4 regions of the Oricola indica genome follow, and region 1 is predicted to be linked to each of the others. Evidence: predicted binding sites of a transcription regulator. Region 1 holds the regulator's gene; each other region holds the start of a gene.
What was found. The regulator PhoB, encoded in region 1, activates phosphate uptake and scavenging genes when phosphate is short. The targets are predictions, from matches to a motif close to TGTCATNNANCTGTCAT.

Region 1 (7,116 bases):
CGGGCGCCTATCAGGGCTACTTCGTCGAGGGGTTCGACAAGGCGCTCGAGCAACGCGGTGTCGAGGTGGAGTATGACGCGGCCGTCCTCGATCGTCTGATCGGCAAGGTCGGCGGTATTATGCGCGAGTTCTACGCCGCAAACCCGGACAAGATCGGCGAGGAAGTGGTCTTCGAACTGCCGACCTCCTCACGCGTCGACGGCTATTTCAATGGCCGCCTGAAGCGCGAGGACGTGAGCGACAGCCGTTTCCTTGAGGCCAGCGATCTGGATCTCGCTGACGAATTGTACGAAGCGGGCATCATCAAGAGCGACTTCAACTGGACCTTCATCACTGGCGCCGATTCCGGCGTGGACAACCCGGGCGGCGCTGGTATCGGCGCTTCCGTGGTCGGTTCCTTCTTTATGATGATTGTCGTGCTGGCGCTAAGCCTCCCCATAGGCGTCGCCACCTCGATCTATCTCGAAGAATTCGCACCGAAAAACTGGTTCACCGACCTGATTGAGGTGAATATCTCCAACTTGGCCGCCGTGCCGTCGATTGTATTCGGTATCCTTGGTCTGGCGGTGTTCATCCAGTTCGCGGGTCTGCCGCAGTCTGCGCCACTGGTCGGTGGCCTTGTGCTGACGCTGATGACCTTGCCGACGATCATCATCTCGACCCGAGCCTCGCTGAAAGCGGTGCCGCCGTCGATCCGTGACGCCGCGCTGGGCGTCGGCGCGTCGAAGATGCAATCCGTCTTCCACCATGTGCTTCCGCTCGCCATGCCGGGCATCCTGACGGGAACGATCATCGGACTGGCGCAGGCACTTGGCGAAACCGCGCCGTTGCTGCTGATCGGCATGGTCGGCTTCGTGGCGCGCGGCTACCCGGACAGCTTCCTCACCGGTTTCACCGAGGCCAACTCGGCCATGCCTGCCCAGATTTACACCTGGGCGGCCCGCGCCGATGCGAGTTTCTACGAAAAAGCATGGGGCGGGATCATCGTCCTGTTATTGTTCCTCATGACCATGAACATCATTGCCATCATTCTGCGCCGCCGCTTCGAGCGCCGCTGGTAAGGAGAAAGACCATGAAAACGATGCTGACCGAAGCGGACAACACAGTCGCGACCGTGCCGGCCGCCGGCCCGAAAGACACAAAGATCAAGGCTCGCAAGGTGCAGGTCTATTACGGCGACACCCACGCGATCAAAGATGTCGATGTCGATCTCGAGGACAAGGCCGTCACCGCCTTCATCGGCCCGTCGGGCTGCGGCAAGTCGACCTTCCTGCGCTGCCTGAACAGGATGAACGACACGATCGACGTGGCGCGCGTCGAAGGCGAGATCACGATCGACGACGAGGACATTTACGACAAGAAGGTGGACCCCGTTCAGCTTCGCGCCAAGGTCGGCATGGTGTTCCAGAAGCCGAACCCGTTCCCGAAATCGATCTATGACAATGTTGCCTACGGCCCGCGCATTCACGGGCTCGCAAAGTCCAAGGCCGATCTCGACGTGATCGTCGAGAAATCGCTGCGCCGCGGTGCGATCTGGGACGAGGTCAAGGACCGCCTGACCGCACCCGGCACCGGTCTTTCCGGCGGCCAGCAGCAGCGTCTGTGCATTGCGCGCGCTGTCGCCACCGAACCGGAAGTCCTCCTGATGGACGAACCCTGCTCGGCTCTCGATCCGATTGCGACCGCAAAGGTCGAGGAACTGATCGACGAACTGCGCGAGAGCTACACCATCGTCATCGTAACGCACTCCATGCAGCAGGCAGCCCGCGTGTCGCAGCGCACGGCGATGTTCCACCTCGGAGAGCTCGTCGAGTTTGGTGATACGAAGGAGATCTTCACCAACCCGACCGAAAAACGCACACAGGACTACATCACCGGCCGGTTCGGGTAATTCCCGGCTCGGGTGGTGAAACAGCGATAACGAAACAAGGGAAGGACAGTCCGATGGTGCCAACGAGCCATACGGTGACCGCTTTCGACGAGGACATGAAATTCCTCGCCCACAAGATTGCCGAAATGGGCGGTCTTGCCGAGCGCATGGTGGAAAGCTCCATCCGCGCGCTTATCAAGTCGGACATTCCGCTCGCGCAGAAGGTCATCACCGACGATCTCGTTCTCGACGAGGCCCAGGCGACGCTCGACGACAAGGTCGTGCAGATCATCGCACAGCGCCAGCCCGTCGCCAGCGACCTGCGGGAGGTCTTCTCGACCATTCGTATCGCCAGCGACCTCGAGCGTATCGGCGACCTAGCCAAGAACATCGCCAAACGCGTTGTCGCGATTTCCGAGCGCGGTCATTCCGTCAATCTGGTCCGCGGCATCGACCATATCGGCGATCTCGCCCTGGCCCAGCTCAAGGAAGTGCTCGACGCTTTCGGCTCGCGCTCGGTCACGCGCATCAACATGGTCCGCGACCGCGATGACGAGATCGACGCGATGTACACGTCGCTGTTCCGCGAACTCCTCACCTACATGATGGAGGATCCGCGCAACATCACGACCTGCACGCATCTGCTGTTCTGCGCCAAGAACATCGAGCGCATCGGCGATCACGCCACCAACATCGCGGAATCCGTCTATTACATCGTGACGGGCGAGCATCTGTCCGCCTTTCGCCCGAAAGAAGACAAGACGCACAAAATCGTCGTGGATCAGCCCGACGCTTGATGCATGGGAGCATAGGCATGGGCAATCAGCCAAAGGTGATGGTTGTCGAGGATGAAGAAGCGCTTAGCGTTCTGCTGAAGTACAATCTGGAATCGGAAGGATACCGGGTCGACGCGGAACTGCGCGGCGACGAGGCCGAGATAGCGCTCCGTGAATCCGTGCCCGATCTCTTGATACTCGACTGGATGTTGCCGGGTCTCAGCGGCATCGAATTGTGCCGTCGGCTGCGTGCGCGGCCAGAGACGCAGCGCCTGCCGATCATCATGCTCACCGCGCGCGGCGAGGAAAGCGAGCGTATTCGCGGGCTTTCGACCGGTGCGGACGACTATGTCGTCAAGCCATTCTCGACGCCCGAACTGATGGCGCGGGTCAAGGCCATGTTGCGCCGCGCCCGCCCGGAAATCGTCGCCAGCGTGCTCAAGGTCGGGGAACTCGAACTCGACCGCGAGACCCATCGCGTCTATCGCAACGGGCGCGAGATCAAGCTCGGACCGACGGAATTCCGCCTTCTGGAGTTCTTCCTGCAGGCCCCTGGCCGGGTGTTCTCGCGCGCGCAACTGCTCGATGGCGTGTGGGGCGAGGACATCTATGTCGACGATCGCACCGTTGACGTACATATCGGTCGCCTGCGCAAATCCATCAATATCGGAAAGATGAGGGATCCGATCCGCACGGTTCGCGGGGCAGGCTATTCGCTGGAAGCGGTCTGACGCCCGCCAATTCCGTAACAAAAAGGGCGGCCATTGGCCGCCCTTTTTCTTTTCCTGATGTCCTCTCGCTCAGCGCGAGCGCTTGCGCTCGGATGTCGGCTGGAAGGCGAGTTTCGCGTGGTATTTGCAATAGGGCGAGGATTCCTCGGACTGGTGTCCGCAGAAATGGAAGTCTTCCGACAACGGATCGCCCTGCGGCCACTTGCAGGTGTTCTCATTGAGCTCGACCAGCGTCAGGTTCTTCGAGATCGGAACGACGACGTCCTCGATCGGACGGCGGTCGGCTTCCGCGAAGGCCACTGTGCTGACTTCGTTCTTCATCACCGTCGCGCCGACGGCATGCGTAACCGTCGTGAGGGTGCGTCCGCCGGCACCACCGCCGCCGCCGCCACCGCCGGAATAACCGCCGCCCCGTGGCGTGGAGGCCCGCGGCGCAACGCTGCGCTTGGTCTTGGGTGCGCCCGAGGAAACCGATTTCGCCCGGCCGGACAATTTCAGCCGGTGGACCTTGCCGATCACGGCATTGCGGCTCACGCCGCCGAGTTGTGCGGCGATCTGGCTGGCGCTCAGGCCGTCGGCCCATAGCTTCTTCAACATTTCGACGCGTTCGTCAGTCCAGCTCACTTCCGTCTCTCCATCCAATGACTGTGCGCAGAATCCTTCTCCGTGGCTCGGTTTTTCCAAGAAAAACCGGCACCCGAACGCGAAACTTGGGAGTAAACTCTGCGTGGTTGGCCCCGCTTGAAAGGAAACTACTATGGCCGCTGACTCGCTGACAAGAGTCGCCGGACATCCGTGAATCCGATTTCGCGGTTTTCAACAACTTGCATTTTTTATCTTGCCGACGCCCCCCGGAGACGCGGAATCTCCAGCCCGATTGACGCAAGCGCGGTCTGATCTTAAAACCGGAATGCCGCCGGAACAGGCGGCTTTTTTCGTTTGCACACCATGCGGGGCAATCAAATGACGCAACCATCGCCGCTGTTCGAGACCTATGCGCGGGCCGACATCGCCTTCGATCACGGAGAAGGCTCCTGGATCGTGGACACGCGCGGCGAGCGATATCTCGATTTCGGCGGCGGCATCGCCGTCAGCGCGCTCGGTCATGCGCATCCGCATCTGGTGGAGACACTGCGCGAGCAGGCCGGGAAGCTCTGGCATACCTCCAATCTCTACGAGGTGCCGGAACAGCGCCGGCTCGCCCAGCGCCTCGTCGACGCGACCTTTGCCGACAAGGTCTTTTTCACCAATTCCGGCGCCGAGGCGCTTGAATGCGCCATCAAGACGGCGCGGCGCTATCACTATGCCAAGGGGCATCCCGAGCGCTTCCGCATCATCACCTTCGAGGGCGCCTTTCACGGCCGGACGCTGGCGACCATCGCCGCCGGCGGTCAGCCGAAATATCTCGAGGGCTTCGGTCCCAAGGTCGAAGGTTTCGACCAGGTGCCCTTCGACGACATGGACGCCCTGAAGGCGGCGATCACGGACGAGACCGCGGCGCTGCTCATCGAGCCCGTGCAGGGCGAGGGCGGCATCCGTCCGGTCGCGCTGAGCTTCCTGCGCGATTTGCGCGCGCTCTGCGACGACAAGGGCCTGCTGCTGATCTTCGACGAGGTCCAGTCCGGCATGGGCCGGACCGGCAAGCTGTTCGCGCATGAGTGGGCCGGCATTGAACCGGACATCATGGCCGTGGCCAAGGCGATCGGCGGCGGCTTTCCGATGGGCGCCTGTCTTGCGACCGAAGAGGCGGCGAACGGCATGGTGCCCGGCGTGCACGGAACGACCTATGGCGGCAATCCGCTTGCCATGGCGGTCGGCAACGCCGTGCTCGACGTCATCCTCGCCGATGGCTTCCTGGAGGCCGTGCATGACAAGGCGCTGCGCCTGAAGCAAGGGCTCGCCTCGATCGTCGACCGTTATCCCGACGTGCTGGCCGAAGTGCGCGGCGAAGGGCTGATGCTCGGCATCAAATGCGTCGTGCCCAACACCGCCCTTGTGAAGCAGCTTTACGCAAACCACATGTTGACGATACCGGCGGGCGACAATGTCGTGCGCATCCTTCCGCCTCTGACCTCGACAGACGAGGATATCAAGATCGCGCTCGAACGCGTCGAAGAGGCCGTATCGCATCTGTCCGCAACGGGACGTGACCGGTAAAACCGGTCCGTCATACGAAACCCTTTTGGATTCCGAACCATGAGTGTCCGTCATTTTCTCGATATCGCTGCCATCCCGGCGGAAGAACTGCGCGTAATCCTCGAAGGCGCGAAACAGCGAAAGGCCGCTCAGAAGGCGGGCACCGCCGACAGGCCGCTCGAAGGCAAGGCGCTGGCCATGATCTTCGAAAAGCCGTCGACGCGCACGCGCGTGTCCTTCGATGTCGGCATGCGCCAGCTTGGCGGCGAAACGATCATGCTGACCGGGACCGAAATGCAGCTCGGCCGTGACGAGACCATCGCCGACACGGCGCGGGTGCTGTCGCGCTATGTCGACATCATCATGATCCGCACCAAGGAACACGACCGGCTGATGGAACTGGCCGATGCCGCGACAGTGCCCGTCATCAACGCGCTGACCGACGACACCCATCCCTGCCAGATCATGGCCGACGTGATGACCTACGAGGAGCATCGCGGGCCGATCGAGGGCCATCGCATTGCGTGGACCGGCGACGGCAACAATGTCCTGCACTCGCTGATCGAGGCGTCGCCGCAATTCGGTTTCGACCTCTCCGTCGCCGTACCCGAGGGCAACGAGCCGGGGCAGCGCTATGTCGACTGGGCCCGGTCGCGTGGCGGCAAGGTGGAGATCGGCCACGATCCGGAGGCTGCGGTCGCCGGCGCGGATGCCGTCGTCACCGACACATGGGTGTCGATGGGCCAGGAGGAAAAGGCGCGCGGCCACAACATATTCATGCCTTACCAAGTCAATGAGCGCCTGATGAAGCAGGCTTCCGAGGACGCCCTGTTCATGCACTGCCTTCCCGCACACCGCGGCGAGGAGGTGACGGACGGCGTGATCGACGGCCCGCAATCCGTCGTCTTCGACGAGGCCGAGAACCGGCTTCATGCGCAAAAGGAAATCATCGCCTGGTGTCTTGGCGTGGGGATCGGCGCACGATGAGCGAACACATCGCCTTCACGGGCATGAGCGACACGGATCCGATCGACGCGGTGGTCCCTTACCGGGTCGACGCGCTGGATGCGCGCGGCCGGGCGGTCATGGTCGGCCCCATGCTCGACGCGATCCTTGACCGTCACGATTATCCCGAGCCCGTCGCCCGGCTGCTCGGCGAGATGATCGTGCTCACGGTGCTTCTCGGCACGTCGCTGAAATTCGAGGGAAAGTTCATCGTCCAGAGCCAGACCGACGGACCCGTGTCCCTGCTGGTCTGCGATTTCGCGACGCCGGATGGCGTGCGCGCCTATGCCCGTTGGGACGAAGACGCCGTCGAGGCTGCGCAAAAGGCCGGAACGGATGATCCCGCAAGCCTGCTCGGCAAGGGCACGCTCGCCCTGACTGTCGATCAGGGCGCCTACATGCAGCGATACCAGGGCATCGTCCAGCTCGACGGTGCATCGCTGGAGGAAGTCGCGCGCAATTACTTCCGCCAGTCCGAGCAGATCCCGACCGAACTGCGTCTCGCGGTCGCGCGGCTGACGGTGCGTGGTGATGATGGCGATGTGCGCAATCACTGGCGCGCGGGCGGCATATTGGCTCAGTTCCTGCCCGATGCGCC
Region 2 (7,116 bases), 1.9 Mb from region 1:
TCAGGGAAGGCAGGGCGGACAGGGCACTGGCCTTGCGATAGCGGGGATGACCGGCGGGTTCCTCGGCATGTTCCAGCGCCCAGGTCAGTTCGTGCGGCACATGCACCGCCCAGCTTCCGGCCTCCAGCGCCGGCAGGACATCAGATTTCAGCGAGTTGCCAACCATCATCGCGCGTTGCGGACCGTGGCCGTGCCGGTCGAAGACGCGACGATAGGTGTCCGGCGTCTTGTCGGAGACGATCTCGACATGGGCGAAATGGTCGGCAAGGCCGGATTGCACCAACTTGCGCTCCTGGTCGAACAGGTCGCCCTTGGTGACGACCAGCAGGGTGTAATCGTCTCCGAGACGCCGAAGCGCATCGACCACGCCGGGCAGCAATTCGACCGGGTGTTCCAGCATCGCCTTGCCGAGATCGAGGATCTCGCGGATGACCGACGGGGGCAGGTCGTCTCCGGCCAGCGTCGTCGCCGTTTCCAGCATCGAGAGCGTGAAACCCTTCACGCCGAAACCGTAGAAGCCGACATTGCGCCGTTCGGCCGAAATCAGTTCGGCTTCGACCATTGCTTCGTCGGCGAAGGCGCTCAGGAGCTCCGCGAACCGCCGCTGGCTATCCTGAAAGAAGCGCTCGTTATGCCAGAGCGTGTCGTCGGCGTCGAAGGCGATCGTGGTGAGGGTGCGCATGAATGGCGATATAGCCGCCCTAGAAGGCCGCATCCAGCAAAAGGAAGATCACGGCGGACAACAAGGCTGCGGCCGGCACGGTGATGACCCAGGCCGCCACGATGGTCGTGAAATGAGCCCGGCGTACCAGCATGCGCCGGCGTGCTTCCTCGGGCTGCGAGACGGAGGTGGGGCGCGGACGCGGCTCTCCGTTCGGCCGGACATTACCGAGCTTGCGGGACATGTAGGCGCGCCGGCGCTTCGACTTGGAGGTGTACCATTCGCGGAAGAAGCCGACGCCGAAGACCGCACCGACCGCGATGTGGGTAGAGGAGACCGGAAGACCGAGCCAGGACGCGATGATGACCGTGACGGCCGCGGACAGCGCGACGCAATAGGCGCGCATCGGGTTGAGCTTGGTGATCTGTTCGCCGACCATGCGGATCAGCTTCGGCCCGAACAGCACGAGGCCGATCGAAATGCCCATCGCGCCGATCAGCATGACCCACCACGGAATGGAGACTTTGGCCAACACTTCGCCGGCCTCGGCGGTGTGGACAACCGCGGCGAGGGGGCCGACGGCGTTGGCGACGTCATTGGCGCCATGGGCGAAGGACAGCAGTGCTGCTGAGCAGATCAACGGAATGGAGAACAGGTGGCGCACCGACTGGTTGCGATTTTCCATGCCTTCTGACTGGCGGCGGATCACCGGCTTGGTCAGCGCGTAGGTCGCGATGCCGAAGCCCACGCCGATCGCAATGATGACGAAACCGTCGAGGTGGATGATCTTCTTCAGGCCCTTCATGGCGAGATAGGCCGAGAAGGCGGCGGCCATGACGCCGAGGAGAACCGGAACCCAGCGCCGCGATGCAGCGATCTTGTCGTCCTGGTAGATGATCTTGATCTTGATAAAGGCGAGGAAGGCCGCGCCTATGACCCCACCAAGGACCGGCGAGATCACCCAGCTTGCGGCGATCGCGCCCATGGTCGGCCAGTTGACGGCGGAAAAACCTGCCGCCGCGATCCCCGCGCCCATGACGCCGCCGACGACGGAATGCGTCGTGGAGACGGGGGCGCCGAGAACGGTTGCCAGATTGACCCAGAGCGCCGAGGAGATCAGGGCGGCCATCATGGCCCAGATGAATGTTCCGGTGTCGGAGACCGTGGCCGGATCGACGATGCCCTTGGAAATCGTGCCAACGACATCACCGCCGGCGATCAGGGCGCCCGCGCTCTCGAAGACGGCCGCGATCGCAAGCGCGCCGACCATCGACAGGGCGCGCGATCCCACCGCGGGGCCGACATTGTTGGCGACATCGTTGGCACCAATGTTGAGCGCCATGTAGCCGCCGAGCATGGCGGCGATAATGATGATGACGCTGTTATGCTCGCCGGAGACATAGACGGCGGCAAACAGCGCCGCTGCCGCGATGAAAAGGAGGCTGAGACCGGGGCCGGCCAATCCGCGCGAGACATGACCGGCGGCTTCCTCGAATCGGACGATCTTGTCGAGATCCTTGTCGAGGGTTTCTTTCTTGCGCAGACGAGATCGGACAGACATGCAAAGGCCTTTCGGGAGCCTCGATGTAACAGTTCGATGACGGTTTCCACAATCGGCGAACGGGCAAAGCTCCGCCAGGATTGCTGATCACGGCCAGAAAATCGTGGATTACATCAGGAATAGGGGAGCGGAGGCAGAAAGGAGAGGATCAGGTCGCGCAGTTGCGGCTCCGCGACCGAATGCGCCGCCTCGTCGCGGGCGAACCATTTCAGGTCGCGTTGCTTCTTTTCCGGCCAGTCGTCGAGGTTTTCGCGAACCTCCAGCGCGTGAACATAGACGATACAATCGACCGCGCTGCCCTCGTCGCGGATCTTCTCGTAGTGATAGGAGCCGACCGGTTCGGCCGTGATCGGACCCTTGATGCCGGCCTCCTCCCAGGCTTCCTGCGCGGCCGACTGTGCCGATGACAGCGCGTCGTGCGGCCAGCCTTTCGGGATAACCCAGCGGCCGGTGCCGCGGCTCGTCAGGAGCAGGACCTCCAGCGTTCCATCACGCATGCGCCACGGCAGCGCGCCATACTGGACGCGCGGCGGTATCGCCATGAGCGCCGGAATGTTCAGCACTTCGGTGGCGCGCCTGAGAATGGATCGCTTTTTCGATTCTTCCTGCATACCGTCCGGGGATTCGTTTGGGAGTGAACACGACGTGTAGTCGCTTCGCGCGGTCTGCGGCAAGAGCGTTCGGGATTACGGCGTGAAGTTCAGGATGACGTCGCGCAGTTCAGGTTCGTCGACGAGATCGGCAGCCTCGGGGCGCAGAAACCAGCGCCGCGTGCGCTGGTTCTTTTCGGGCCAGCTGGAAAGCTCTTCCTCGACCTCAAGCGCGTGAACGTGGACGATGCAGTCGATCGCGTCGGAGTCGCCCATGAACTTCAGGTAGTGAAACCGTCCGATCGTCTTCTTTGTGATTGCGCCGGTTATGCCGGCTTCCTCGAAGGCTTCCTGTGCGGCGGACCGGGCAGACGACATGCCGTCATGCGGCCAGCCCTTGGGGATGACCCAGCGACCGGTATCCCGGCTCGTGACCAGCATGACTTCGATTGTGCCGTCGACGTATCGCCATGGCAGGGCGCCGTGCTGCACCTTCGGTGCCGAGCTCAGCGCTCTCATGATCTGGAAATGCTGGCGTTGCCGTCGACGGATGCGGGGTCCGTCGTTGTTGCTCATGGGGAAGTATAGGAACGGGGGCCGCCAAAACGGAACCCCGAAAACCCCGAAGAAACAGGAAAAGTGAGTTTTTTACTCTGCGGCTTCGCGCGGCCGGAAATCTTCCAGCCATTGCGCGGCATCGCGCTTTGCGCGCTCGGTGATGGCGCGTTTCTTCGCCAGTGCCTTGTCCTTGCCGCGCCAACGTCCCTCATGGCCTTCGGGCTTCTTCATCGCGCCCGCGTCCGGCGGCGGAAACAGCCCGAAATTCACGTTCATGGGCTGGAAGGAGCGCTTCTTCTCGTCGTCGGAAACGATGTGACCGCCGGTGATGTGGTTGAGGAGCGCGCCGAAAGCGGTGGTTGCGGGCGGCGGGAGAACGGGTTCGCCCAGCCTGTCCGCGGCTGCGAAACGCCCGGCAAGAAGGCCAATGGCGGCCGATTCCACATACCCCTCGCAACCGGTGATCTGGCCGGCAAAGCGCAAGCCCTTGCGGCTCTTCAGCTGCAGGTCTCCGGCCAACAGTACCGGGGAGTTGAGGTAGGTGTTTCGGTGCAGGCCGCCGAGACGGGCGAATTCGGCGTTTTCCAGCGCCGGAATCATCCGGAGTATCTCGGATTGCGCGCCGTAGCGGAGCTTGGTTTGAAACCCGACCATATTGTAGAGCGTGCCGAGCGCGTTGTCCTGGCGAAGCTGCACGACGGCATAAGGCTTTTCGTCTGGTTTGTGCGCGTTGGTCAGGCCCATCGGCTTCATCGGCCCATGGCGCAGCGTCTCGCGTCCGCGCTCGGCCATGATCTCGATCGGCAGGCAACCGTCGAAATAGGGCGTGCCTTCCCATTCGCGGAATTCGGTCTTGTCGCCGGCGATCAGCGCATCGATGAAGGCTTCGTATTGATCGCGATCCATCGGGCAGTTGATGTAGTCCTTACCTGTACCGCCCGGGCCGACCTTGTCGTAGCGCGACTGGAACCAGGCCGTGTCCATGTCGATGGAATCGAAATAGACGATCGGCGCGATCGCATCGAAGAAGGCGAGGGCATCCGAATCGGTTTCGGCTGCGATGGCATCGGCAAGGCCGGGCGCCGTCAGCGGTCCGGTGGCGATGATGGCGAGATCCCAGTCGGCAGGCGGGAGGCCGGTGATCTCCTCGCGCACGACCGTAATCAGCGGGTTTGCCGCGATGGCCGCGGTTACCGCATCCGAGAACCCGTCCCGATCGACAGCGAGCGCGCTGCCGGCCGGCACCTGATTGGCATCGGCGCAACGCATGATGAGGGAATTCGCCATGCGCATCTCGGCATGGATCAGGCCGACGGCATTGTATTCGGAATCGTCGGAGCGAAAGGAGTTGGAGCAGACCAGTTCGGCGAGGCCGTCTGTCTTGTGCGCCTCGGTGCCGCGCACGCCACGCATCTCGTGGAGGATGACCGGAATGCCGCGCGCGGCAATCTGCCAGGCGGCTTCGGAGCCGGCGAGACCGCCGCCGACGATATGAATGGGACGCATTGTCATGGCGAGGAGATAACGCGTCGCGGATGACGCTTCAAGAAATGAAAAACACCCGCCGCGGGAGGAGGTGCGGCGGGTGTCTTACTTTCGGAGCAACAATCCTGGGAGGAGGATAGGATTGCGCTCCTTTAACCGACAAGGTCTGGGAGGAGGATAGACCCTGACGGAAACTGTTTTCGTCTTAGGCGCGGGCTGCGCGGCGGGCGACGCTGGCGATATCGCCGCGGGCGAAACCGATGTCCTCCAGCTCGCGGCCGGAGAGGCGTTTCAATTCAAGGCTGGTCTCGCGGTAGCGGCGCCATTCGTTGAAAGAGCGTACGAGGTTCATTTTCTTATCCACTTCGTGGGCTTGGGGTCGTTCGTGTTTTTGTTTTTGTTGTTGTGACCCCAAGATAGTCATTCTAACCGATTTGATAAGCGTCGATGCTGCAACGCAGCTATGCATATTGTGCAATGCACAAAGCATGGCGAATGGACCATTCTGCGCGGCCCGCTTCGCACCGTCAAAAAAACACCCGCCGCCGGTAACCGGCAGCGGGTGGCTTTTATTCGGAGCGGCGACCCCTGGAGGGAGGAGATCGGGTCGCGCGTCCTGCGCCGTCATGGCCCGGGAGAAAGAAGGCCTGACGGAATTCGGTGGTATGCCTCAGGCGCGGGTGACTTTGCGCGCGACGAACGGGATATCGCCACGGTTGATGCCGAGGTCGTTCAGTTCGCGGGCCGTCAGCTTGTTGAGCTCGGTGCAGGTTGCACGGTAGCGGCGCCATTCGGAGAAAGAGCGTACGAAGTTCATGGTCTTGTCCTTGTCGTGATGATCTGTTCTTGTTCTTGCAATGGCGCGTAGATAGGCACTTCGTGCTGAAAAAATAAGCGATGAAATTGCATAGCACCCATGCGTTTTGTGCATTGCATGAAATAGCTGTGTTTCGGGGTGCTTGGTAAAACGTCACCATGGTGATAAACATCTGAAAAACAGGACTTTTCGTGCTGTGGCGACGCTGATCGAAAGACAGATCGAGGACTGGGAAAAGCGTGGCGTGGTCGATGCCGAGACCGCGACGCGACTTCGCGACGACATTGGCGCCGGAATGGCGCGTGTGCGGGGCTCGCACGCCACCAGATCGGCGCGGCGTTTCTCATTCTTCCAGGTCGTCGCGTTCTTTGCCGCGATCTCCATCGCGGCCGCGGTGCTGATTTTTGTTGCAGCGAACTGGGAATACGTTCCGAGGCTCGTCCGGGTGTCCGGCGTGATGGCGATCGTCGCGTTCGGATATCTCGGCGGAGCGTTCGTCCGGCAGCGTTTCGGTCTGCGCCGGATGCTCGTCGAGGAAGCGTTTTACCTGGTTGGCGGCGCGGCATTCATCGGCGGCGTGGCGCTTGTCGGGCAGATGTACCACATTTCGGGAGACACACGGGATGCCGCCCTGCTTTACGCGGCGGGGCTGGGCTTGTCGGGCTTCGCGGTCCGGTCGCGCGCGCTGGTCGCGGTTGCCGCGGGCTGGATCACCTATTGGCATCTCGAAGGTCCGCAAGCGGGCAACCTGTTGTCCCTGCAATTCCTGGTCTTCGCCGTATCCATCGGGGCGGGCATCGCCTTCGCGATGTTGACAAAGGCACGTTGGCTCAGACGCGTCCTCTATCTCGCGGGACTTGTCGGACTGGTGCCATTTGCCTGGGAAGTGCTGAAATTTGTCGCCGATCTCTACGATTCGATCCCGCCTGAAATCCGCATCGCGGTCTGGGTGGCGATCTACGTGTTGTCGCTGGTCGCGATCCTCGCCGGTCGGTTCCTGCCCGAGGTGGCGAACCGAATACCGCCTCTTTCCACGAAGCGCGCGGGCGGGCAATTCGCCGTCGGGCTGCTTTCCATCGCCTTCCTGCACGGAGAACTGGACACGGATGCCGGGCTGATCGTGGTTTCGTGCCTGGCCGTCATCTTCGTTCTCGCTGCGCTTTATGCGTATGGCCGGGACAGGCGGGTCATTCGCTACATTTCCTATGTGGTCTTCGTCGGCGAGGTGTTCATCGTCTATGGGGAGACCGTCTATTCGATGCTCGGGACGTCCGGCTTCTTCCTGGCGCTCGGTCTCGTTCTCGCGGTGATCGCCTTCGTGGTTTACCGGCTGGAGCGGTTGTGGAAGGCGCGAAAGTCGAAGGAGGCGACCAATGCATAGGAAGCCCTTTCTTCTCGCGTCCGCGCTGGCATCCGTTGTCGCGTTGTGCGGCGTTCTCGGCTG
Region 3 (7,116 bases), 2.8 Mb from region 1:
CGGCGCGTCGGACACGCAACCCGGCCCGCCGCCGACGATCACGCCGGCATAATCGGCAAGGTCGATCGCCGGCAGTTCCTCGCGCTCCAGCCGAATGCGCCGCGCGCGATCCTCGCTCAGCCCGCCCTTGTCCAGGATGGCGCGAAACTCGTCGTCGGAGGCCTCCGCCTCGGGGCGCAATTGCAGGATCAGGAACGGTTTCATGGGGCCCGCCTTGGAAGGAACGCCGCGTTTAATGAGCCAATCGCCCGCCTGCGTCAAACGCGCATGCGGATTCGCTTTTCACCGAACGCCGCGCCCGCGCAAAGGAATTCCTCCGCGCACCGCCAATTGAGCTTCGCCATCTTATCCACCGGCCTCGGCGAGAGCGATAATGGCGCCAGCCCGGATTGCGTCCGGCACCGGGCGGTTCGAACGGGAAAGGCGGCCCGCATGGCCAGGATCGCACAGCTTGAAGACAACGTCTTCGTCGCCGCGCAGCTCACGGCGGACGATTTCGCGGACATCGCCGCGCGCGGCATCCGCACCATCGTCAACAACCGCCCCGACGGCGAGGCCAACGACCAGTTGCCAAGCGAGGAAGCCGAAGTCGCCGCATTGCGCTACGGCCTCGTCTATCGCCACCTGCCCGTGACCAATCACGACGTCACCGAGGATGAGCCCGTCGCCGCGCAGGCGAAGGCGCTGCGCGATCTTCCCGGCCCGATCCTGTTCTATTGCCGCTCCGGCAATCGCTCCACCATCCTGTGGGCGCAGGCCTCCGCCGCCCGCCTCGGCACCGACACGGTTCTGCAGAGCGCCGCGCAGGCCGGCTACCAGCTCGAGGAACTGCGCGAGTTCATCGACGACCACGCGGCCTCCATCGCCGCCTGACAGACGCCGGATTGACACGCCCCGTCTTGTAAATTTTTTACAATTTTACTGCCCGTTACACCGCGCCGCAACATTTCGACACGAATTGCGGCGCTGTTTTGCGCGATTTTCGTGACTCTCGCCCATCTCCGCTGCATTGCGACATGACAGATTTTTACAAATCGACGAGAGGAACCCGAAATGTCATACACCCAGGATATCCAGGAAGCTCGTAATCTGATCGCCGATCGCGGCAACAGCTGGGACGCCATCGATGCCGAGGCGGTCGCCCGCATGCGCGCCCAGAACAAGTTCAAGACCGGCCTCGACATCGCCCGCTACACGGCGAAGATCATGCGCGAGGACATGGCGGCCTACGATGCAGATCCGGCTAATTACACCCAGTCGCTGGGCTGCTGGCACGGTTTCATCGGGCAGCAGAAGATGATCTCCATCAAGAAGCATTTCGGCTCCACCAAGCGCCGCTATCTCTACCTGTCCGGCTGGATGGTCGCCGCGCTGCGTTCCGATTTCGGCCCGCTGCCGGACCAGTCCATGCATGAAAAGACCTCCGTGCCCGCGCTGATCGAGGAACTCTACACCTTCCTGCGCCAGGCGGATTCACGCGAGCTCAACCTGCTCTTCCGCGACCTCGATGCCGCCCGCGATGCCGGCGACGCCAACAAGGCGGCCGAGATCCAGCACAGAATTGACAATCACGAGACCCACATCGTGCCGATCATCGCCGATATCGATGCCGGCTTCGGCAATGCCGAGGCCACCTACCTGCTCGCCAAGAAGATGATCGAGGCTGGCGCCTGCGCGCTGCAGATCGAAAACCAGGTGTCCGACGAGAAGCAGTGCGGCCACCAGGACGGCAAGGTCACCGTTCCCCACGAGGACTTCCTCGCCAAGGTCCGCGCCTGCCGCTACGCCTTCCTCGAACTTGGCGTCGATGACGGCGTCATCGTCACGCGGACCGATTCTCTCGGTGCGGGCCTGACCAAGCAGATCGCCTATTCCAGCGAAGCCGGCGATCTCGGCGACCAGTATAACGCCTTCCTCGACTGCGAGGAGATTTCGGCCGACGAGCTCCGCTCCTCCGATGTCGTCATCAAGCGCGACGGCAAGCTGCTGCGCCCGAAGCGCCTGCCCTCCAACCTGTTCCAGTTCCGGCCCGGAACCGGCGAGGACCGCTGCGTGCTCGATTCGATCACCTCGCTGCAGAACGGCGCGGACCTGATCTGGATCGAGACCGAGAAGCCGCATATCGGCCAGATCGGCGGCATGATGAACCGCATCCGCGAAGTCGTCCCGAACGCCAAGCTGGTCTACAACAACTCGCCGTCCTTCAACTGGACCCTGAACTTCCGCCAGCAGGTCTACGATGCCTGGGAGGCCGAGGGCCGCGACGTGTCCGCTTACGACCGCGCGACGCTGATGAGCGCCGCCTATGACGGGTCGGAACTGGCCGCCGAAGCCGACGAGCGCATCCGCACCTTCCAGCGCGACGCGGCGCGTGATGCCGGCATCTTCCACCACCTCATCACCCTGCCGACCTACCACACGGCCGCCCTGTCGACCGACAATCTGGCAAAGGAGTATTTCGGCGAGGAGGGCATGCTCGGCTACGTCAAGAACGTCCAGCGCGCCGAGATCCGCCAGGGCATCGCCTGCGTCAAGCACCAGAACATGGCCGGCTCCGACATCGGCGACGACCACAAGGAGTGGTTCGCGGGCGAAGCGGCGCTCAAGGCCAGCGGCAAGGACAACACCATGAACCAGTTCGCCGCCTGACCCGGCGATCCTTGGAGGAGGAGAAAAGGCGGGCTTCGGCCCGCCTTTTTACGTCAAGACCGGAGAAGCACCCTCATCGCAAGGGCCGGCTGCCGCCAAATATCCACCGCGCGATGGATTGGCGTAAGGTGCGTGTGTCACAAAAGCTTCAAACAGCGCAGCCAAGGAATGTCGGCACGCCCGGCGCCGGGACAGATCAAAAGGACAAGGATGCAATGACGATGGATACGGGTCAGCACGACGATGTTCAGGATTGGCTGGAGGCGGAACTAGCGGACACGCTCGATGAAGATTTCGAGCTGGAGATTTCCGAGCCCGCATTATCGATGGAACTGCGCAAGATCTACAACAAGGCGCATCCCACGCAGATCGACCGCAGGGTCTATTTCCGCGAGCTGATCCGCCTGCAATCCGAACTGATCAAGCTGCAGGACTGGGTTGCCTATAGCGGCGAGCGCATCGTCGTGCTGTTCGAGGGCCGCGATTCCGCCGGCAAGGGTGGCGTCATCAAGCGCATCACCCAGCGTCTCAATCCGCGCATCTGCCGCGTCGTCGCCCTGCCCGCGCCGACCGATCGCGAAAAAACGCAGTGGTATTTCCAGCGCTATGTCCCGCATCTGCCGGCTGCCGGCGAGATCGTTCTGTTCGATCGTTCCTGGTACAACCGCGCCGGGGTCGAGCGGGTCATGGGCTTCGCAAACCCGGACCAGGTTGAACAGTTTTTCGACGACGTTCCCGAATTCGAACGCATGCTGGTGCGAAACGGCACCCGCCTCGTCAAATACTGGTTCTCCATCACCGACGAGGAACAGCAGATGCGCTTCCTCATGCGCATCCACGATCCGATGAAGCAGTGGAAACTGTCGCCAATGGACCTTCAGTCGCGCGTGCGCTGGGAGCAATACACCAAGGCCAAGGAGGAGATGTTCGCGCGCACCAACATTCCCGAAGCCCCGTGGTACATCGTCGAGGGCAACGACAAGAAGCGCGCGCGCCTCAACTGCATCGACCACCTGTTGAACCTGATTCCCTACGAACCTGTACCGCACGACGATATCGAACTGCCGGAACGCGTGTTCAATCCGGAATACGAACGCGCCGTGCTGCCGCCGGAACTCTACGTGCCGAGCAAGTACTGATCCTACTGACCGCGCACGGCATCGGCCTCGCGCGGCATGATCACATTGAGCCCGCCCGGCGCGATCCGCACCTCGACCGGGCTGCTCATCTTGACGAGTTCGCCGTCGATTGCGGCCTTCACCGTACGCCTTCGCGTCAGTCGAAGATGCGTCGCCGTGAAAACCTCCATCTGCGGCATGCCCGCCCAGGTGCCGACCGGTATCCGGGCCGCTATCGCCGCCAGCTCCGCCGGCTTGCGCGCATGAGCGATATAGACGCCGAGCTCGCCGGTATCGACACGGTCGGCATAGGGCAGATGCCCTTCCCCGTAAGGATTGTTTGAAATGGCCAACACGGACGTCACGATGGCGCGCCCAGATTCATCACCATTCTCCATCCGGATCCGTACCCGCGGAGGACGCAGGATCGCCCCCGAGAGCGACCGCATGCCGCCAATCAGCTTGCCGAGGCGGGAGCCGAATTTCTGGCGGTCGCGTTCCTCGATCATCTCCGGATGCAACCCGAGCGAGAATTCGTGGATGAAGGGACGATCATTCGCGAAGGCGATATCGACCGCTTTCGGTTCGCCGGCCGCAAGCGCTGCGATCGCGGGTTCGATGTCGAGCGGAATGCCGAGCGAACGCGCGAACAGGTTCATGTTGCCACCGGGCAGGATAGCGAGCGCCTTGTCCGTCTTGTGGATGATGCCGGCTGCCGCCGAGATCGTACCGTCACCGCCGCCCGCCATCACGGCATCGGTATTTTTCGCCTCGCAGGCTTCGGTCAACGCCTCGCCCATCTCCGCTCCATGGTGGAAGCCGATCGAGATGGAGTGGCCTTTTTCGGTGAACCGTTCGCGCAGAGAATCGGCAAGCCGGTCCCTGTCGACTGTTTTCAGCGTCGAGGCATCGGGATTGATCACTGCGGCGAAATGCATGGCGGTGAAACGACCTCTCTCTTTTCTCCGGCTGTGGCGCTGCGAGTATAAATGGGGCGCTCCACCAAATCGCCAAAGCCCGGCGGTGATAACGGCCCCGATATACGGGTTGTCCCGGCGCGCTGTAATCGCCTACAATTAATTGTATGATTTTTCGGGCACTGTCTTTCGAACGCGTCAGACGACGTCCGGTTGCGTGTCATTGGGGGAATAATCTGTAATGTATCGCGTGTTGGTCGCGCCCGATTTCGTCGTGGCGCCATCGAATCCCGACTTTCCGCCCGCCATTCTGGAAGCCATGAAGAAAGCATGCGCGGACACCGGGAGCAATTACATATCCTTCTGGGCCCAGGTCGGCGGCGGAGGAATCGCCTCCAACATCATCGTGACGACCTACCCTGAGAAGTGGCTGGAACGCTATACCGAGCGCAACTATGCGCAGATCGATCCCGTCATCGCGAAGGGACTCGAGTCGGTCAGCGCCGTGATCTTCGATCACCGTCATCCGGACAATGCCGAACTCGCCGAACTGGCCGAAGGCGCGATAGCGCATGATATCGGCCTCTACACCATCGGCATGCCCGTCCATATCGGCAAGAACATCCGCTCCGTGACGACATTCGCCACCGATGTCGATGTCACCAACGCCCGCGACGAGGCCAGCGGCCTGATGGCAAAATTCCGGGAACACTCCCATATCATCGCGCTGACCGTCACCGAACAGTTCCTGAAAAACGATCCGCTCAAGGTCGACCTCACGGACCGCGAGATCGAGGTTCTCTACTGGGGCGCGCAGGGCAAGACCGACAAGCAGATCGGCGAAATTCTGAAAATCTCGCGCTGGACGGTCATCGCCCACCTCCAGAGCGCCAAGACGAAGCTGCATGTGTCCAACAAGTCGGCGGCGATTGCTCGCGCGCTGGAGTTGAAATTGTTAAGTCGATACGATCAGAAGTTGTAATTCGATCCTGCCTTCGCTAAGACGGACTCCGGCTCGGACCGGAGGCGTCGATGATCATCCATGTGGAAATGCATGACCGCGCGGACCATGCGCGCGAAGTGGCTGGCTATTACCGTTTGCGCAAGACGGTGTTCCATGACCGGCTTGGCTGGGACGTGGAGGTCCAGGGCGACGAGGAACGCGATTGCCTCGACGACATGCCCTGCACCTACGCGCTTTCCGTCGATGAAAACGGCCAGGTGAATGCGGGAATCCGGCTGATTCCGACCACGCAGACGACGCTGCTGGATCTCGCCTTCGACGGCCTCGTGCCGGAGGACTTCGATTTCCACTCACCCACGATCTGGGAACTCTCGCGGTTCTGCGTCGACAGCGCGGCCGCGGCGGAGCGCCTGCCGGTCGGGCTTGGAATGGCGACGCTGGAACTGTCTCTCGCCAATCTCGACTACGCGCTGCGCAACGGTATCACCCACTACATCATCGTCACCGAACGCCGGATGTACGAGTTGACCCGCGTCTTCAGCCTCGGCTTCGAGCTTCTCGGCAGCCGCACAATCGACGGTTGTGACGTCGTGTGCGGCCTCATCTCGATCGATGAACGCGCGCGCGCCGCCTCCGAGCGGCTATGCGGCGTCATTCAGGCGCAACGCACTTCTTGTACAGATGCCACGTCGCATGCCCGAGCACCGGAAGCGTCACGATCAGACCCAGAAACATTGGCAGCGAAGACACGATCACCGCAAGCGTGACGAACACGCCCCAGCCGAGCATGGGAACCGGGTTGGAGGTCACGGATTTGACGCTGGTGATCATCGCGGTCACGAAATCGGATTCGCGGTCGAGAAGCAGCGGGATCGAGACGACCGTGATGGAAAAGAGCACCATCGCCAGGATGGCGCCGACCACGTGACCGACCGCGAGGAACGTCCAGCCCTGCGGCGTCGTGAACACGACCTCGATGAACCGGTCGAGTGTCGAGAAGGACGAACGCGACAGGATGATCGCAACGAGAAGGCGCACCTGGTACATCCAGACCCAGAACACGAACAGCATGACGAACGCCATCCAGGCCAGTTCACGCTGGCGTTGCAGCCAGACCACGCCGAGAATTTCACCCCATGACAGGGGCTTCCCCGCCTCCAGCCGCCGGCTGACCTCGTAGAGGCCCACCGCCACGAACGGTCCGACCAGCGGAAAGCCGATCGCCACCGGATAGATCATCCACGGGATGTCCCATGTCGTCAGCGAAAGGGCGATGATGATGCCGCCAAGCGCAAAGACCCCGCCGAAGAACAGCCCGAACAATGGCGCGCGCAAGAAATCCGACAGGCCGGCTTTCAGGACCTCCGCAATGTCGCCGACGGCGATCGTGTTGACGGTCGGCATGGCCGGCGGCCGCCGTGCTGCGCTGTCCGCGTTGTTTTCATTCGTCATGATTTGTCCTCCCGTC
Region 4 (7,116 bases), 2.5 Mb from region 1:
AGGTTGACCCAGAGAATCTGGACAGGCGTGATCGGCAGCGTCATGCCGAAAAGCAGGGCGACGACGATGGTGATTGCTTCGCCGGCATTGGTCGGCAGGGTCCAGCTGATCACCTTCTTGATGTTGTCGTAGACAGTCCGGCCCTCGCGCACGGCGGCGACGATGGATGCGAAATTGTCGTCGGCGAGCACCAGTTCGGCCGCTTCCTTGGCGGCTTCGCTGCCCTTGCGGCCCATGGCGATGCCGGCATCGGCGCGTTTCAGCGCCGGCGCGTCGTTGACGCCATCTCCCGTCATCGCAACCGTGATGCCCTTGGACTGAAGCGCCATGACGAGCCGCAATTTGTGCTCGGGCGTGGTGCGCGCGAAGATATCCACGGAGGAAACCGCAGCGGCGAGGTCCGCATCGTCCATTTCGTCCAGTTGTCGGCCGGTCAGGACATCGTCGGGGTTTTCGAGCCCGATCAGCCTTCCGATCGCCGCGGCCGTTCCTGCATGGTCGCCGGTGATCATCTTGACCCGGATTCCGGCTCGCCGGCATTCGGCCACGGCCTCGATCGATTCCGTGCGTGGCGGGTCGATCAGGCCGACCAGACCGACAAGGACGAGGCCTCCTTCGACATCGGCGAAGCCGACGGCGGTCTGTTCCCGCTCGACCTCCCGCGTCGCGATCGCGAGGACCCGCTGGCCCTGTGCGGCCATGTTGTCGGCGGTTTCGGTCCAGTAAGCCTCGTCGAGCGCTTCTCCGTTCCCCGATGCGCCACGCTGTTCGGCGCACATGGCAAGCACCTGTTCCGGCGCACCCTTGACGAAGATGTCGGCATGGCCGGGATGATCGTGGTGCAGGGTCGCCATGAATTTGTGGCGTGAATCGAAGGGTATCTGGTCGGTGCGGGTGCGTGCCGACAGCTCCCTGCGGACGTCGACACCCACCTTGCCGGCGAGCGCCAGCAGGGCACCCTCCATCGGATCGCCCTCGACGGTCCAGAAACCCTCGCGGCTGTGCAGGGACGCGTCGTTGCAGGACGCGGCAGCGCGGGCCAGTTCGGCGAGGTGCAGGTGGTCGCGTCCGTTGACGCGGTTGTCGGCGAGCCAGACTGATCCTTCAGGGTCGTAGCCGCTGCCGTCGAAGGAGAAGAAGTGGCCGGTCACCGCGACGGAGGCGACCATCATCTCATTTCGGGTCAGCGTGCCGGTCTTGTCCGTGCAAATGACGGATACGGAGCCGAGCGTCTCGATCGCCGGAAGCCGGCGCACGATGGCATTGCGCCGGGCCATCGCCTGGACACCGACGGCAAGCGTGATCGTCAGTACGGCAGGTAGGCCTTCCGGGATGGCTGCGACCGACAGGCCGACCACGGCCATGAACATCTCGGTGAATTCGTAATGCTCGACGAAGTAGCCGAAAGCGAGCAGGACGGCAGCGATCAGCAGGATCAGGAGCGTCAGCCATTTGGCGAAGACGTTCATCTGGCGCACCAGCGGTGTCGTCAGAACCTCTACCGTGGCGAGCAGGCTGCTGATACGGCCGATCTCCGTCGCGGCGCCGGTCGAGACCACGAGGCCGCGACCCTGACCCGCGGTCACCATCGTGCCGCTATAGGCCATCGAGGAGCGGTCGCCGAGCGCGGCGTCCTGCGCAACGGGAGCGGTGGACTTGTCCGAGGGAACGGATTCGCCTGTGAGAATCGCCTCCTGGATTTGCAGGCCGCTGGCGCGTATCAGCCGCAGGTCGGCAGGCACCTTGTCGCCGGCTTCCAGCAGCACGATGTCGCCCGGCACGAGCTCTTCGGCCGGGATGCTCTTGCGCTCGCCGTCGCGCAGAACGGCGGCGTGCGGCGCGAGCATGCCGCGTATGGACTCCATCGCCTTCTCGGCCCGGCCTTCCTGGATGAAGCCGATCACCGCATTGGCGATCACGACCGCGAGGATCACCGCCATGTCCACGAAGTGCTGCATCGCCATGGTGATGACGGCAGAGCCGATCAGCACGTAGATCAGGATGTTGTGGAAGTGGGCGAGGAAACGCAGCACCACGTTCTGTCTCGGCGGTTGAGGCAGGCGATTGGGGCCGTGCGTTTCCAGGCGAGCGGCGGCCTCGGCGGACTCCAGCCCGCCTGCCGATGACTCGAGCGTCTCCAGGCAGGCATCGATGTCGGCCGCATGGCAGTCTGTCGTCGTCACGTGGCGTCTCCGCTTTGGGGTCGAAGATTACCCGCCCGGGCCGTTGCCGTCACCCGAAGCGGCGCGTCGGTCATGCTTAAAGTCATATCGTGGCGGGCGTGCGTGCGAAACAGGGCGTCTTCTGCGACCAGACAGCACAGGCTTGCGACCCGGCTGTCACATGCCTGACACGCGACTCTGGAATTGGGATTTCATGCAGACGCACGAGCCCGACGACATGGTCCAGGAAAAGCGATTCCGCACTCTCTTTCTGTCCGATATCCATCTCGGCACGCGTGGATGCCGGGCTGACATGCTGCTCGATTTCCTGCGCGAATACGATGCCGAGCGGATCTACCTAGTCGGTGACATCTTCGACGGCTGGCGGCTGAAGCGCGGCTGGTACTGGCCGCAGGCGCATAATGACGTGGTGCAGAAGCTTCTGCGCAAGGCGCGCAAGGGCGCCGAGATCATCTATGTGCCGGGCAATCACGACGAGATCATGCGGCATTATCTCGGCACGCATTTCGGCGGCATCGAGGTCAGGGACCGCGATATTCACGAGACCGCCGACGGCAAGAAGCTGCTCATCATCCATGGCGACCAGTTCGATATGGTCGTCGTCAACGCCAGATGGCTCGCCCATGTCGGTGACGCGGCCTATACGGTCGCGCTGGCGGTGAACTTCTGGTTCAACTGGCTGCGCAGACTCTGGGGCGGGCAGTACTGGTCGCTTTCCAAATGGGCCAAGCTGCGCGTCAAGCAGGCGGTCAATTTCATCGGAGCCTATGAGTCGATCCTCGTCGCGGAAGCGGCGAAATCCGATGTCGATGGCGTGGTTTGCGGCCACATCCACCATGCCGCGCTGACCGAGATGAATGGCATTCGCTACGTCAATACCGGCGACTGGGTCGAAAGCTGCACGGCGATCACCGAGGATTTCGACGGCACGCTGCGGCTGGTCGACTGGTCTGCGATCGTGCGCGAGCGCAGTCGGCCGAAACTGCAAACCGCATTGCCGGCACCGGCGGAAAAGGCCAAGCCGCAAAAAACCGCGGCCTGAGCGTCCCAACAGGAAAGCAAGACACGATGAGCGATGCGCTAACCGTCAAGGAACAACTTGGCGCCGCCGTTCACCAGAACGCGGCCCTGTCGAAGACGGGACTTCTGGAACGCATTTTTTCCAATGCCTTCAATGGCCTCGTCTATCCACAGATCTGGGAGGACCCGGAGGTGGACATGGCGGCGCTGGACATCCAGTCGGACCATCATCTCGTCTGCATCGCGTCGGGCGGCTGCAATTTGATGAGCTACCTGACCGCCGGGCCGGCGTCGATCACGGCGGTGGACCTGTCGCCGGCGCATGTCGCGCTCAATCGCATGAAGCTGGCGGCTGCGCGGACACTGCCGGATCATCGCCAGTTCTACTCGCTGTTCGGCCATGCCAATCGGAAGGGCAATTCGGAATTGTTCGACCGGCTTGTGGCGCCGCTCTGCGATACGGCGACAGTCGACTACTGGAATGCGCGGCGCGGTCTTGCCGGCCGTCGCATCGACATGTTCGAGCGCGGCTTTTACCGGTATGGCATGCTTGGGCGGTTCATCGGCATGGCGCATGTCCTGGCGCGGCTCTCAGGTGTCGATCTGCGCTCCTATCTGCAATGCCGGTCGATGGAAGAGCAGGCGGCCTGGTTCGAGGCCAATCTGGCGCCGGTGTTCGACACGCGGATCGTCAAGTGGCTCGCCGGGAACAAGGCGACCCTGATCGGCCTCGGCATTCCGCCGCAGCAATATGATGCGCTGGCCGGGGCTGCCGGCGGCGACATGCTGGCTGTGTTGAAGGAACGGACGCGGGCGCTGTTCTGCGACTTTCCTTTGTCGGAAAACTATTTTGCCTGGCAGGCGGTCAATCGCGCCTATGGCGAGAACGGGCCGGTGCCGCCCTATCTGAAAGCCGGGAATTTCGCCGCGCTGAAGCAGCATGCCGAGCGCGCGACGATCGAGAACCGCTCGCTGACCGACCTCCTCGCAGAAATGCCGGCGGGCTCGAAACACGGCTACTCGCTGCTCGACGCGGTCGACTGGATGACGGATCGGCAGTTGAACGATCTGTGGTCGCAGATCACCCGCACGGCGGCGCCGGGCGCACGCGTGATTTTCCGTACCGCCGGTCTTCCGACCATCCTGCCGGGCCGTGTCGACGACCGGGTTCTCGGTCGCTGGACCTACCATGCGGAGCAATCCGCCACATGGACCCGCGCGGACCGCTCCGCCATTTACGGCGGTTTCCATCTCTATACGCTCGACGGTTAGGCGGATGGCGCAGGCGATGCGGAACGTGCAAGTGGAAACGCCGTCGCAGACGCATGGCGGACTGATGGATGCGATCTATCGCCGACAACGCCATGTCTACGATTTGACGCGCAAATACTATCTGCTCGGCCGCGACCGGCTTCTCGACGATCTCGACGCGGGCGAGGGAATGACGGTTCTGGAATCGGCCTGCGGCACGGGCCGCAATCTGATCGTCGCCGCGAAGCGATATCCGAATGCGCGATTCTACGGCTTCGATATTTCAGCGGAAATGCTCAAGCAGGCGCGCCGAAATATCGAGAAGGCGGGTCTCGTCGAGCGCATTGTTCTGTCGCAGGGCGACGCGACCGATTTCGATCCGCGAGCGATGTTCGGCATCGCCTCCTTCGACCGCGTTTTCATCTCTTATGCGCTGTCGATGATCCCGCCATGGCGGGCGGCGGTTTCGGAGGCCTTGGCGCATATGGCGCCCGGCGGAAGCCTTCACGTGGTCGACTTCGGCGGACAAGACCGTTTGCCCCATTGGTTCCGTGCAGCGCTCGTCGCCTGGCTGTCAAAGTTCCATGTCGAACCGCGCAGCGACCTGGAGCAGGTGTTGCGCGAAGCGGCAGTCGGATGCGGCGGTACGCTCGACTTCGAATCCCTTCATCGCGACTATGCCCGCTACGGCGTGATCCGGCTGCCGGCCTGAGCTTGCTGCTGGACCGGACCGCCAGCTTGCCCTATCAGGACATCGGCGAGCCGTAAGCGAGGAAGAAACATGCCGTCCATCACCCTGACAGCGTCCGATGAATTCGAACTGGGCGCCTATCGCGCCGATCCCGCGAGCGTGCCGCTTGGCGGGATAGTCGTCATCCAGGAGATTTTCGGCGTCAATTCGCATATCCGGTCGGTTTGCGACCGCCTCGCCGAGGCGGGCTATGCGGCAATCGCCCCGGCGCTCTTCGACCGTGTCGAGCGTGATTTCGAATCCGGCTATTCGCCCGAGGAAGTCGAGCGCGCGCGCGGCTTCCTGAAATCTCCCGACTGGGACGCATTCCTTCTCGATATCGAGGCGGCGCGGGTCGCGCTTGCCGGGGCGGGCGAGACGGGCATTGTCGGTTTCTGTCTCGGCGGATCGCTGGCCTATCTTGCCGCTGCCCGGCTGGACGGTTTTTCGGCGGCTGTCGGTTTCTACGGCGGGCGGATCGCCGATTTCGCCGACGAAGCGCCACGCTGCCCGGTGCAATTGCATTACGGCTCCGAGGACCAGGGCATCCCGATGAGCAATGTGGACACGGTCCGCGAAAAACGCCCGGACTGCGAAATCTTCGTCTATGAAGGCGCGGGCCACGGCTTCAATTGCGACGAGCGGGCAAGCTACCATCCGGAAGCCGCAAAGCTGGCCTGGGGCCGTACGATGGATTTCCTCGAAGAGAATATCCAGCCGCATTCGCAGTAATGGTTCCGTAGTGTCACGCAGAATGTGTGACTTTTTTGCCAAAGGCGCTGTAAAACTCGCCGGTGCCCCGGTTCGTTGCCCTCCGAGTTCTTGCGGGAGCAGTGAGGCGTGAGTACGAATCCGACTCAGATTGTTTCATCAGAGGGGATTTATCATGGCATCGCGTCGCCATCATTTCGGCAACACGGTATTCAGCGCAACACTCGCCGCTTTGGTTGGCGTTACAGTCGCAATCGCGTTTGCACCGGGCGAGGCTTCGGCCGATCCGGCGGTCTCCAAGGTGAACTGGAAGCTGGATGTTTCCGGCGGTGGCGCCGAGCCCGGCTATGATTTTGGCGGGATTCCCTTCAGCAGCGGCGACATCGAGACGGTGTTCAAGGTGCGCGGCGCGGTATCGATTCCGATCGCCTATTCCTACGGCCTGCAGCTCGATGGCGCGGTCGGAAGCTATGACGGCAGCGTGTTCGGCCACGGCGCGGCTCACCTGTTCTGGCGCGATCCGGACGTTGCGTTGTTTGGCGGTTATGCCAGCTGGACGCACTGGAACGGCATCGATGCCTATCGTGTCGGTATCGAGGGCGAGTATTACGCCGGCAACGTTACGCTGTCGGGCCTGATCGGCTCCGAGTTCGGCGACGTCGATAACGAACTCTTCTCCTATGCGGAATTGTCTTTCTACGCGATGGACGACCTGAAGCTGTCGATCGGTCACCACTACGCGCCGGAAGTCGGGCACATGCTGACGACGGGTGCCGAGTACCAGTTCCGTTCGACGCCGTCGGCGGGCTACGCGGTCTATGCCGAGGCTGATTTCGGCGAGAACGGCTACCAGTCGATCTTCGGCGGCTTCAAGATGTATTTCGGCGACTCCAAGAGCCTCATCCGCCGTCACCGCGAGGACGATCCGGACTTCCGCGACGATCTGGGCAGCGTGATTTCCTGCGTGGATAATAGCGATTTGGGGCAGGAGCTTTCCACGCAGGATATAGAAACACCCATAAAAAGGGAGCCTTACGGCTATCCCTGCAGCGACGACTTCGAAAATCGGGAACCACTGTAATACTGCTGGTCAGAGTCATTCGGATTTGAACTGCTCGCATTTTCTTTAGCGGCCGGACTTGTCCGGCCGCTTTTCGTTTGCGCGAACCTTTACTTCGACGGTGTCGCAGAGGCATTCGCAGTAATCGGTTCCGCTTCGAC

Region 2: ACQK2M_RS13440 (inorganic phosphate transporter) is a predicted target of PhoB. The motif match lies at 2,248-2,264, and genes of this name have one in related genera.
Region 3: ppk2 (polyphosphate kinase 2) is a predicted target of PhoB. The motif match lies at 2,785-2,801, and genes of this name have one in related genera.
Region 4: ACQK2M_RS10735 (UDP-2,3-diacylglucosamine diphosphatase) is a predicted target of PhoB. The motif match lies at 2,338-2,354, and genes of this name have one in related genera.

What each region holds. Positions count from the first base shown of each region.
Region 1 covers NZ_OZ245747.1:4,585,538-4,592,653, reverse strand. Annotated here, with positions in the region: gene pstA (phosphate ABC transporter permease PstA) at 1-1,061, shown strand, start outside; gene pstB (phosphate ABC transporter ATP-binding protein PstB) at 1,082-1,891, shown strand; gene phoU (phosphate signaling complex protein PhoU) at 1,948-2,667, shown strand; gene phoB (phosphate regulon transcriptional regulator PhoB) at 2,685-3,377, shown strand; gene ACQK2M_RS22720 (GcrA family cell cycle regulator) at 3,447-4,001, opposite strand; gene ACQK2M_RS22715 (aspartate aminotransferase family protein) at 4,341-5,534, shown strand; gene argF (ornithine carbamoyltransferase) at 5,574-6,500, shown strand; gene ACQK2M_RS22705 (Hsp33 family molecular chaperone) at 6,497-7,116, shown strand, end outside.
Region 2 covers NZ_OZ245747.1:2,684,079-2,691,194, forward strand. Annotated here, with positions in the region: gene ACQK2M_RS13435 (HAD family hydrolase) at 1-682, opposite strand, end outside; gene ACQK2M_RS13440 (inorganic phosphate transporter) at 702-2,222, opposite strand; gene ACQK2M_RS13445 (NUDIX hydrolase) at 2,336-2,833, opposite strand; gene ACQK2M_RS13450 (NUDIX hydrolase) at 2,909-3,331, opposite strand; gene trmFO (methylenetetrahydrofolate--tRNA-(uracil(54)-C(5))-methyltransferase (FADH(2)-oxidizing) TrmFO) at 3,461-4,876, opposite strand; gene ACQK2M_RS13460 (DUF1127 domain-containing protein) at 5,061-5,207, opposite strand; gene ACQK2M_RS13465 (DUF1127 domain-containing protein) at 5,526-5,672, opposite strand; gene ACQK2M_RS13470 (DUF2157 domain-containing protein) at 5,869-7,053, shown strand; gene ACQK2M_RS13475 (GDYXXLXY domain-containing protein) at 7,046-7,116, shown strand, end outside.
Region 3 covers NZ_OZ245747.1:1,783,686-1,790,801, reverse strand. Annotated here, with positions in the region: gene ACQK2M_RS09135 (glutamine amidotransferase) at 1-204, opposite strand, end outside; gene ACQK2M_RS09130 (TIGR01244 family sulfur transferase) at 433-873, shown strand; gene ACQK2M_RS09125 (isocitrate lyase) at 1,054-2,649, shown strand; gene ppk2 (polyphosphate kinase 2) at 2,871-3,788, shown strand; gene ACQK2M_RS09115 (diacylglycerol/lipid kinase family protein) at 3,791-4,705, opposite strand; gene ACQK2M_RS09110 (helix-turn-helix transcriptional regulator) at 4,926-5,666, shown strand; gene ACQK2M_RS09105 (acyl-homoserine-lactone synthase) at 5,717-6,415, shown strand; gene ACQK2M_RS09100 (DUF2189 domain-containing protein) at 6,300-7,100, opposite strand.
Region 4 covers NZ_OZ245747.1:2,127,107-2,134,222, forward strand. Annotated here, with positions in the region: gene ACQK2M_RS10730 (cation-transporting P-type ATPase) at 1-2,183, opposite strand, end outside; gene ACQK2M_RS10735 (UDP-2,3-diacylglucosamine diphosphatase) at 2,377-3,225, shown strand; gene ACQK2M_RS10740 (DUF3419 family protein) at 3,252-4,475, shown strand; gene ACQK2M_RS10745 (class I SAM-dependent methyltransferase) at 4,492-5,166, shown strand; gene ACQK2M_RS10750 (dienelactone hydrolase family protein) at 5,236-5,916, shown strand; gene ACQK2M_RS10755 (hypothetical protein) at 6,071-6,976, shown strand.